DNA from 2 places in the Mesorhizobium sp. M0437 genome. Region 1 is predicted to be linked to the other one. Evidence: predicted binding sites of a transcription regulator. Region 1 holds the regulator's gene; the other holds the start of a gene.
What was found. Region 1 encodes LexA, which represses DNA repair genes until DNA is damaged. Its sites were predicted from a motif close to TGTTCNNNNTGTGTTCNG; they were not measured.
Positions count from the first base shown of each region.

Region 2: the regulator LexA is predicted to act here: its motif matches at 2,247-2,264, upstream of NKI72_RS33055 (PA0069 family radical SAM protein).

Region 1 covers NZ_JAMYRK010000066.1:3,188-8,578, forward strand. The annotation lists gene gltX (glutamate--tRNA ligase) at 1-751, opposite strand, end outside; gene NKI72_RS28265 (ComEC/Rec2 family competence protein) at 848-3,313, shown strand; gene lexA (transcriptional repressor LexA) at 3,307-4,041, opposite strand; gene kynU (kynureninase) at 4,489-5,391, shown strand, end outside.
Region 2 covers NZ_JAMYRK010000116.1:83-5,473, forward strand. The annotation lists gene rnhB (ribonuclease HII) at 155-850, opposite strand; gene NKI72_RS33055 (PA0069 family radical SAM protein) at 1,018-2,172, opposite strand; gene NKI72_RS33060 (glycosyltransferase) at 2,324-2,827, shown strand; gene NKI72_RS33065 (phytanoyl-CoA dioxygenase family protein) at 3,016-3,990, shown strand; gene moaB (molybdenum cofactor biosynthesis protein B) at 4,024-4,566, opposite strand; gene NKI72_RS33075 (4-(cytidine 5'-diphospho)-2-C-methyl-D-erythritol kinase) at 4,553-5,391, opposite strand, start outside.

The sequences.
Region 1 (5,391 bases):
CGACGCCAAGCGCACCGTGCCGCTTCGACAGCTTGGCGCCGTCGGCACCGTGGATCAACGGGATATGCGACATCGACGGCACCTCCCAGCCCATGGCGTGATAGATTACGGTCTGGCGTGCGGCGTTGGTCAAATGATCGTCGCCGCGGATGATGTGGGTGATGCCCATGTCGTGATCGTCGACGACGACGGCATGCATGTAGGTGGGATTGCCGTCCGAGCGCAGAATAATGAAATCGTCGAGATCCTTGTTGGGAAAGCGCACGTCGCCCTGGACGCGGTCATGCACCACCGTCTCGCCGTCTGTCGGCGCCTTGATGCGGATCGCCCCCTTGGCGCCGGGCGGCGCCTCCGACGGGTCGCGGTCGCGCCAGCGCCCATCATAGCGGGGCGGAAGCCCCTTGGCTCGCGCTGCCTCGCGCATCGCCTCCAGCTCCGCCGGCGTCGCGTAGCAGTAATAGGCCTTGCCCACGCGCACCAGCTCCTCGGCCACCTCGCGATGGCGCGGCGCGCGCTCGAACTGCGAGACAGGCGCGCCGTCCCAGGTGAGTCCGAGCCAGGAAAGCCCGTCGAGAATGGCTGCCGTCGCCGCATCCGTCGACCGCTCACGGTCGGTATCCTCTATACGCAGCAGCATCGTGCCGCCCGTGTGCTTGGCGTACAGCCAGTTGAACAGCGCCGTGCGCGCGCCGCCAATGTGCAGATAGCCGGTGGGCGAGGGGGCAAAACGGGTGACGACCTTATCGGGCATGGAACTCTCAGGCGGGCGAAGGAAGTGGGTTTGCGGACTTTCGCGCGTTGCGCGTTCATGTAGCATAGGAGGTCGAGGGCGCAAGGGGCAGACCCGATGGCTGTGCGAGGCCGTGGTGCGGGCGAGGGCGAGGACGTTGGCAGCGACGTCAGCGAACGCTTGCTGTTTGCCGCTCCCCCGCCTGTCCTGCCGGCACCGGCATTGCTACCTGCTCCGCGCTTCGATGCTCCGTCGCTGCCGGCCAGCGACCCAGCAACGGTTCTCGTGCCCGCGGGCGAGCCTATCGTACGCCTGCGCAGGCGTTTCCGCCTCCCGTCACCGTCCCGTATCCGCAACAGCGTAACCACAGCGGCCGGTCTGGAACTCGACCGCGGCATCGCCTTCCTGCTGGTGCCGGTGTTCCTCGCATGCGGGGTGGTCGTTTATTTCGGGCTGTCGGTGGAGCCGGCCTTTCCACAGCCGATCGCAATCGCGCTCCTCGCGACCCTTTGTGCCGTCGTCTCGCGGTCATGGCCCAGGACGCGCCTGTGCTTCATGGTGGCGCTGCTCTGCGCGCTTGGCGTACTTGCCGCCAAGTTCGAAACATGGCGTGTCGGAACGCATATGCTCGGCTCCGAAATCTCGACGCGGCTGACGGGTCGCGTCGTATCGTACGAGCCCATGGCGAGCGGCCGCATCAGGCTGACAATCGATGTGATCTCAACCGCCAGGCCGACACTGCGCTACATGCCGGAACGGGTCCGCGTTTCGGCGATGAAGATACCGGCTGAGCTGACCGCCGGTTCCGAGATCACCGGCTATGTGCGGCTGCTGCCGCCGACCGGCCCGGTGCGGCCCGACAGCTATGATTTCTCCTTCGACAGCTATTTCGCCGGTATCGGCGGCAGCGGCTTTTTTCTCGGCAATCCGAAAATCGTGTCGTCGGACAGCATGCCGCTTGCCGCGCAGCTTTCTTCCGCGATCGAAGACGCGCGTGAATCCATCGCCGACCATATCCGCAGCCGCATCGGCGGTGCCGAGGGCGAGATTGCTGCTGCGCTGATCGTCGGCGTGCGCGCCGGCATTCCCGAGGAGATCAACGAAGCGATGCGGCGCACCGGCATCTACCACATCATCTCCATCTCGGGGCTGCATATGGCGTTGGTCGCCGGCACCATCATGGCGCTGCTGCGGGGTGCCTTCGCGCTGTTTCCCGATTTCTCATCGCGACGGCCGGTCAAGAAATATGCCGCGGCCGCCGCGCTTTTTTCGATTGCGGCCTACCTCGTCTTTTCCGGCATTGTCGTGGCGGCCGAACGCAGCTTCATCATGCTGGCGGTGATGCTTATCGCCGTGCTGTTCGACCGGGCCGCGCTCACCATGCGCAACCTGGCGATCTCGGCCATCGCGGTCATCCTGGTGTCGCCGCACGAGGTGGTCGGTCCGAGTTTCCAGATGTCCTTCGCCGCGACGGCGGCCCTTGTCGGCGCCTATGCAGGCTGGTCCGATTACCGCGCCGGCAGGGCCACCACGCCGCCGCCGCGGCAGTCGCCGCTACGCTTTGCCACTCGAAAGGTCCTGCTGGGCATGTGCGGTCTGGCGATGACCTCGATCATTGCAGGGAGCGCCACGGCGCTTTTCGCCATATGGCATTTCCAGCGCGTGGCGCCGCTCAGCCTGTTCGCCAATCTGGCCATCATGCCCATCGTGTCACTGGTCGTCATGCCCTTCGCCGTTCTCAGCGCGCTGGCGATGCCGTTCGGTGCGGATGGCCCTTTTCTCTATGTCATGGGCAAGGGGCTGACGGCGATGATCGCCCTGTCCGGGTGGATCTCGGAGCGCTCGCCGATCGATGCGGTCGGGCTGATTTCGCTGAGATCCGTCCTTCTGGTGACGATCGCCCTCGTCATTGCCAGCATGGCGACGACGTGGTTGCGGCTGGCGGCACTTCCTTTTGCGCTCGCCGGCTTGCTGACGACAACGCAGACACGCATACCCGACGTATTGGTCTCGGAGGACGCACGGCTGGTCGCGCTGCCGATCGGCAGCGGTGAACTCGCGGTCAACCGGGCACGCCCGAATGAGTTCACCATCGACAACTGGAAACGCGCGCTCACATCAGAGGCTATCGTCGCGCCGGAAACACCTGGAAAGAACGACCCGCAATTCGACATTGCCGATCCGGCCGACCTACCGCCGGGCATGCCGTTCATTTGCACGGACGGCCTCTGCCTTGCCAGGCATCCATCCGGCGCGATCATCGCGCAAGCCAAGGACCGCGATACTGCGCGGCCAGCCTGCGCCTTTGCCAGCTTGATCGTCATCGACGACGCCACCGCCCATAACCCCTGCTACTACGACCGGCTGGTCCTCGTCGTCACCAAACGGCAACTGGCGCGCGCGGGAAGTGCCGCCGTCTATTTCGATCCACAAGCGGCAACACGCGCCGAGATCCGCTTCGCCGTCGAAAAATCATACCGGCCCTGGCACGTGCAGCGGAAATTTTCACGCGCGGCACGGGGCCTGCCGCCATACCGCCGGGCCGACAACCCCAAAGCCGGCGCCAAGGGCGGAGCTCAGTAGCGGCGGATCAGTCCGACGAGCTTGCCCTGCACCTTGACCCTGTCTGGTCCGAAGATGCGCGTCTCGTAGGCCGGATTGGCGGCTTCCAGGGCGATCGAGGCGCCCTTGCGGCGGAACCGCTTCAGCGTCGCTTCCTCCTCGTCGACCAGTGCCACCACGATCTCACCGGGGCTCGCCGTATCGGCATTGCGGATGATCACCGTGTCGCCGTCGAAAATGCCGGCCTCGATCATCGAATCGCCTTTGACCTCAAGCGCATAATGCTCGCCGCCCATGATCATATCCGGCGGCACCGAAATCGAATGCGTCTGGTGCTGGATGGCGTCGATCGGCACACCGGCAGCGATGCGGCCCATCACTGGGATCGAAACGGCGGCGACGACATCGTCGTCATTTCCGGCTGCGGGCACGCGCGACGATGTCGGCTTGCCTTGCCGAGGGGCGCCTTGCCCAAGACTGCCCTGGATGACACTCGGCGAGAACTTGCGTGCCGCATTGAGGCCGGGGGCGATCGAGTCAGGCAGGCGTAGCACCTCCAGCGCACGGGCCCGGTTGGGCAAACGGCGAATGAAGCCGCGCTCCTCCAGCGCCGTAATCAGCCGGTGGATTCCGGATTTGGAAGCCAGGTCGAGCGCTTCCTTCATCTCGTCGAATGAAGGCGGGATACCGCTTTCCTTCAACCTTTCGTGGATGAACATAAGCAGTTCGTGTTGTTTGCGTGTCAGCATAGCGACCCCCAACAGAATCAGAAAAACAAACCCAGAACAAACACTATCTGTTCCAGTTGTGTTCCGCAACTGTTTAAAGTTTAATGAATGCGTTAAGGCTCGGGAAACAAACGACGTCCCCTACCGGCGTACCGCATTTTCACCGCCGCGAGCCTCATCGCCTTGATTCTGCTTTCGTTTGCGCCCTTCTGGCCTCCTAGAAGGCGGCACTGGCATCGGCCGTCGGTCGGCAAAAGGCACGGAATTGAACCCGTATCGACTGTGCGGTTTGGTCAATGCACCGTGAACGAAACGAACTCAAAACGCCAACCTCGGGTTAAGTCCCGGTTTCCACCGCCTGGTCAGGCTGCTTCTCGCCGGTGGAGCCTTGCTGCGCGCAACCAAGTAATGGAAGAACAGTCGATGCGTGTCCGGCGTTGCGTTGGATCTTGGGGGAGCAGACAAATCATGACAGGAATTCCCGATCTCGTGGCCATAAAGGCGATGGATGCCGCGGATCCGCTGCGCGCGATGCGCGACCGCTTTGTGTTGCCGCAAGGAGTGATCTATCTCGACGGCAATTCGCTAGGAGCTGCTTCACGTGCCGCTTTCGATGAACTGCACAAGGCCGCGACCGAAGAATGGTCGCATGATCTCATCCGCGCATGGAACACGGCCGGCTGGTTCAACATGCCGCTTGAACTTGGCGACCAGCTCGGGCGCCTGATCGGGGCCGCGGCCGGCCAGACAGTGGTCTGCGACACGACATCGGTCAATATCTACAAGCTGCTGCACGCCGCCATGGCCATGCGACCGGAGCGGCAGGTCATCGTCGCCGAGGGCGATAGTTTTCCGACGGACCTCTACATGGCCGAGGGTGTGGTTTCGACGCGAAAAGATACGCTGCTGCGCCTCTCGGGAGTCGACGCGCCGACCATCGAAGAGCTGATCGACGAACGCACCGCTGTGGTGCTGGTCAACCACGTCAACTATAAGTCGGGCGAACTGCGCGACATGCCGGCGCTGACGCGCAGGGCTCAGGAAGCCGGGGCGATGATCGTCTGGGATCTCTGCCACACTGCCGGCGCGATGCCAGTCGAACTCGACAAGGCAAACGCCGATTTTGCCGTTGGCTGCACCTACAAATATCTGAATGGCGGCCCGGGCGCGCCTGCCTTCATCTATGCGGCTGAGCGGCATCTTTCCGACATCCAGCAGCCGCTCACCGGCTGGTGGGGCCATGCACGGCCCTTCGCCTTCGAGCCAGGCTATGCGGCCGGCACCGGCATCCGCCGGTTTCTGTGCGGCACACAGCCGGTCCTGTCGATGCGCACGCTGAAGGGCGCGCTCGACATCTGGAACGATGTCGAC
Region 2 (5,391 bases), on a different contig from region 1:
ACACGGGGGCAGCGCGGCGGACCCGCCGCCGTCACCGCGATGCCACGCCATTTTGCAGAACTTGACGCACACAACTCCAGAACGTACCGACCCCCTCTGTCGCCTTTGGCGACATCTCCCCCTCGAGGGGCGAGATCACACCTTGCCGAATCGCTCAATCCAAACCCGAAAAACCCTCTTCCTCCAGCACCTCGGTGCCGCCGAACCGGAACGGTGCGAAGGAGGCGCGGTGCAGCCGTGCCACTGGCCCGTGCAGATCGATCGCCGTGCGATGGCGGACAGTGGCGTAGCCCATATGCAGTTCGAAGCCGTAACGCGCATGATGGCTGCCGCAGCCGCACATCATGCGGTCGCGCATCACCTTGGCGACGATCGAGGCTGCGGCGATCGACTGCGAGCGCTGGTCGCCCTTGATCAGTGCTTTGCCCTCGCAGGGCAGGCCGGGCGGCACGTCGCGGCCGTCGGCCAGTGCCAGCTTCGGCCGGATTGACAGGCCGGCCACGGCACGGCGCATCGCCTCCAGGCTGGCCTTGAGGATGTTGGAGGCATCGATGCCTTCGGCGCTGACCGAGGCCATCGATACGGCGAGCGCGGAGCCGAGGATTTTCAGGAACAGCGCCTCACGCTGCAAATGCGTCAGCCGCTTGGAATCGTCGAGGCCGTCGGGGATGTTGGCGGGATCGAGCACCACCGCTGCCGCCACCACCGGCCCGGCGAGCGGGCCGCGGCCGGCCTCGTCCATCCCCGCCACCGGCCAAAGGCCTTCGGCCATCGCCCTCGTCTCGAACGAGAAGTCGGGTTTCTCGACGATTTCGAAGAGAAGCGGAGAATCGGAACGCGGGCGAGCCATGGTGCGGCGAGGTTCGCATCGGCTCCGATTCTCCGCAAGTCCCCTCCGGGTCGGGCGGGGCACCGGACCAGGAGGGGGCTACCGTCTGCAAGCCCGGGGACAGGACAGGCCGGACGGGATTTTTCGCCTGCTGCGGCCGCTTCAAGCGGCTGGCGCGAGACGCTTTGTCACAGCAGCATCAGCTGCTCGGTAGCCTTGGCGGCGGGGACGAACTGGTCGGTCCTGAGCGAGCGCCGCTCGGCGTTGAGGCCGAGCCGTTTGGCAGCTATCTCGAAACGCCGGCCGATCTGCCAGGCATAGGGACCGGAGCCTTTCATGCGCTTGCCCCATTCCGAATCGTAGTCCTTGCCGTCGCGCATCGAACGGATCAGCGACATGACGTGGCGATAGCGGTCGGGATAGTGGCGCAGCAGCCAGTCCTTGAAGATCGGCGCGACCTCCAGCGGCAGGCGCAGCAGCACATAGCCGGCCTCGCGCGCGCCCGCTGCCTGCGCCGAATCGAGGATGCGCTCCATCTCCGGGTCGGTCAGTCCGGGGATGATCGGCGCGACCATCACCGAGGCCGGAATGCCGGCATCCGAAAGCTGCCTGATCGCCTCCAGCCGCTTGGTCGGCGTCGACGCTCGCGGCTCCATCGTTCTGGCCAGCATCCTGTCCAATGTCGTCACCGACAATGCCACCTTGGCCAGCCCGCGTTCGGCCATGCGTGACAGAATGTCGATATCGCGTGTCACCAGCGCCGACTTGGTGACGATGCCGACCGGATGGCCGCGCGCCTCCAGCACTTCGAGGATCTCGCGCATGATCCGGTATTGCTTCTCGATCGGCTGATAAGGATCGGTATTGGTGCCGATGGCGATGGTGCGCGGCTGGTAATTATCCCTGGACAATTCCTTGTCGAGCAGCCGCGCCGCATCCGGCTTGGCAAACAGCTTCGATTCGAAATCCAGCCCCGGCGACAGGCCCATGAAGCTGTGCGTCGGCCGCGCGAAACAATAGACGCAGCCATGTTCGCAGCCGCGATAGGGATTGATCGAGCGGTCGAAGGAGATGTCGGGCGATTCGTTGCGCGTGATGATGGTGCGCGGCTTCTCGACCTGTACCTCGGTCTTGAACGGCGGCAGCTCCTCCAGCGAATTCCATCCATCGTCGAACACATGCCGGCTGACCGGCTCGAAACGGCCGGACGGATTGATGCCCGCCGACCTGCCGCGATTGCGGTCCGGACGGACACGCATGCCGCTCTGCTCGATCATCGCATTCGCCATTTCGGCCCTGCCAGCGCCGAAGGCTGCAATATCGGCACGCACGATCTGTTCCATCTTGGCCCTTTCCCAGGGACTGTCCGCCCGCTGTCGAATCGCTCTGCTCATGAATGTATTCCTATCGTATCGATGAGAACAAAGCAAGAACTTTCTCGCGGTGCGCCGCAAAAACTGGCGCTGCCCACCGCTTTCCGCTATTCGGCTAAACATGCTCAGCGTCCTGATCGAAACCCTGAATGACGAGGAGGGCCTTGCCCGCACGCTCGCCTCGCTGATCGGCGGCGCGGTCGAAGGCGTGGTGCGCGACGTTCTCGTCTGCGACACCGGCTCGACCGATCAGACGCACCGCGTCGCCGAACATGCCGGCTGCCACTATGTCAGCGGCGGCATCGCCGCCGGCATCAGGCAGGCCAAGGGCGACTGGCTGCTCTTGCTGGAACCGGGCGCGCGGCTGGGAGAGGGCTGGATCGACGAGGTCGCCGCCCATACCGCCAGGCAAACCATGGCGGCGCGGTTCTCGCGGGCACGCGGCAGCCGCACGCCGTTCCTGTCGCGCGTCTTTGCCGGAAATCGCGCTCTCGCCGAAGGCTTGGTGATCAGCAAGCGTCAGGCCGCGGCGCTGTCGAAGAACGCCCGCAGCGCCGAAGCGATCGCCCGCGGCCTGGCGACCAGGAGGCTCCACGCCGAGATCTGGGTCGCGCCGCGGAAGTGACGGCTTACCGTCCCGGTTATGGGAACTCCGCCCAAGCACATTTTCTGGCGGGTCGTCGTTTATTGTGCATTGCACAAAATCTGGCCGGGGGTTACCATTCCCCGCGATATGGGCGAATAGGGTTTGGGGTGTGCCGGAGCGGCGACGACTAACGTCGATGCTGTTCCCTCGACATTTTGAGGACCCCGATGACCCTTTCAAGCCCTGACAAGTCCGGCGCTGCAAGCCTCGAGGCGATCGCACGAAACGGCGGCACGCTGCGCCGCATCGCCGCCCGCATCCCGACCTATCTTTCCGACCTTCGCGAGAATCCGGCATGGCTGCCGATGTTCATGCTGGCCCGCACCATGCCGGCGCGGCGCCTGCACTGGCGCGGTGCAAAGCCCGTTCCGCCGGCGCGCAATGTCGGTGAAACGATGTTCGCCGGCGTCGATCGCGATGCCGTCGTCGGCGCGCTGCGGACGGAGGGGCTCTATTCGGGCCTGATGCTGCCGGCCGCCATCCATGAGGAGATTGTCCGCTTCGCCGAGCGCACGCCATGCTTCGGCAATTTCGACCGTCGGCTGGAATTCCTGCCCGAAAAACACGCCGATGCCGAAAAGCATTTCGGCCGCCCGCTGCTCAGCGGTCACTATTTCGAACGGGTCCTCGACTGCAACGCTGCGGTCGCCGTGCAGCGCGATCCGCTGCTTCTCGATATCGCAGCGCACTATCTCGGCAGCCAGGCCAAGCTGATCACCACCCGCGTCTGGTGGAGCTTTCCGACCGGTGGCGTCTCGGACGCCGACAAGAACATGGCCTCGCTCGGCAAATACCATTTCGACCTCGACGACTGGCGCATGCTGAAGTTCTTTTTCTACCTGGTGCCGGTCGACGCCGACACTGGGCCGCATGTCTATGTCCGCGGCTCCCATAACCGCCGCATCCTGAAGCATCAGCTGACGCTGCTGGTCGGCCATTCGGCGGAAGAGGTGCTGGGCGTCTACGGCGAGCAGAGCCCGGTCACGCTGACCGGGCCGGCCGGCCTCGGCTTTGTCGAGGATCCGTTCGGCTTCCATATGGGCACCGTGCCGACGCTCACGCCGCGGCTGATGATGGAGGTTGGCTTCGGCGTGTCGCCGCCGTCGCGCCGGCGTTTTCACGGCGAGCCGGTCATTCGCTAAACCGAGGTCGCTTGGCTGATACTTCGGTTCGTCTCAGCCGCGCCGCAAATGCTCGTCCAGCCGCGGCATGATCTCGACGAAGTTGCAGGGCATGTGCCGATAGTCGAGCTGCGGCTTCAAGATGCCGTCCCAGGCGTCCTTGCAGGCGCCGGGCGAGCCCGGCAGCACGAAAACGAAGGTGGCGTTGACGACGCCGCCGGTTGCCCGGCTCTGGATCGTCGAAGTGCCGATCTTGTCGTAGGAGATGCGGTGGAACACTTCGGAAAAGCCGTCCATGCGCTTTTCGAAGATCGGCTCCAGCGCTTCCGGCGTCACGTCGCGGCCGGTGAAGCCGGTGCCGCCGGTGGTGATGACGACATCAATCGCTTCGTCCCTTGACCAGCCCAGGACCTTGTCGCGGATCTTGTCGCGGTCGTCGGTGACGATGTCGCGGGCGGCCAGGACATGGCCGGCCTCGGCAATGCGGTCGGCCAGCGTCTGCCCGGATTTGTCGTCGGCGAGGCTGCGCGTATCGGAAACGGTCAGTACTGCGATGTGCACGGGAACGAAGGGGCGGCTCTCGTCAATCCTGGCCATGGGCATCAACCTCCGATGTCACGCTTCGCGTCGCCGCGACAAACCAGTCGGGATGGCGGCTGCGAATATCGACGGCCGCGCGCTTGGCCACATTGCCGGTCTCGAACAGCCCGAAGCAGGTGGCGCCGGAGCCGGACATCCTGGCAAAACCGGCTCCGGCCTTGTTGAGCACGGAAAGCGCCTTGCCGATCGCGGGCTGGATTGCGCGCGCCGCAGGCTCGAGATCATTGCGGGTGATCTCCAGCCAGTTGCGGATGCTGTGGAAGTCGAGGTTGCGCGGCAGCGGCGGCAGTCCCGCATTGTCGCGGCGGCCAAGCGCTTCGAACACGTCGGCCGTCGAGACGGCAGTGCCGGGATTGACGAGCACCAGACCCAGCGCCGGGAAACCCGGCACGAGCGTCAGCTCGTCGCCGATGCCGCGGGCTATCAGCGGCTTGGCTGCGAGGCACATCGGCACGTCGGCGCCGAGCGACAGGCCGATCCGCGCCAGTTCGGCATCGCCGATGTCGAGGCTCCAGGTCTGGACCAGGGCGCGCAGCACAGCCGCCGCATCGCTCGACCCGCCGCCGACACCGGACGCGACCGGCAGGTTCTTTTCGAGCCTGATGGCGACAGCCGGTGCGTGCTGGGGACCGGCCTCGCGCCGCAGTGCATCGCGCGCTCTCACCACCAGATTATTGTCGTCGACAGGCACCGCGGAGGCGTATTTGCCGGACATGGAAAACCCATCGCTGTCGGCAAGTTCCGTTTCGATGCGGTCGCCGAAGCGCGTGAACACAGCCAGGCTTTCGATCGTGTGATAGCCGTCGGCGCGCTGGCCGGTGA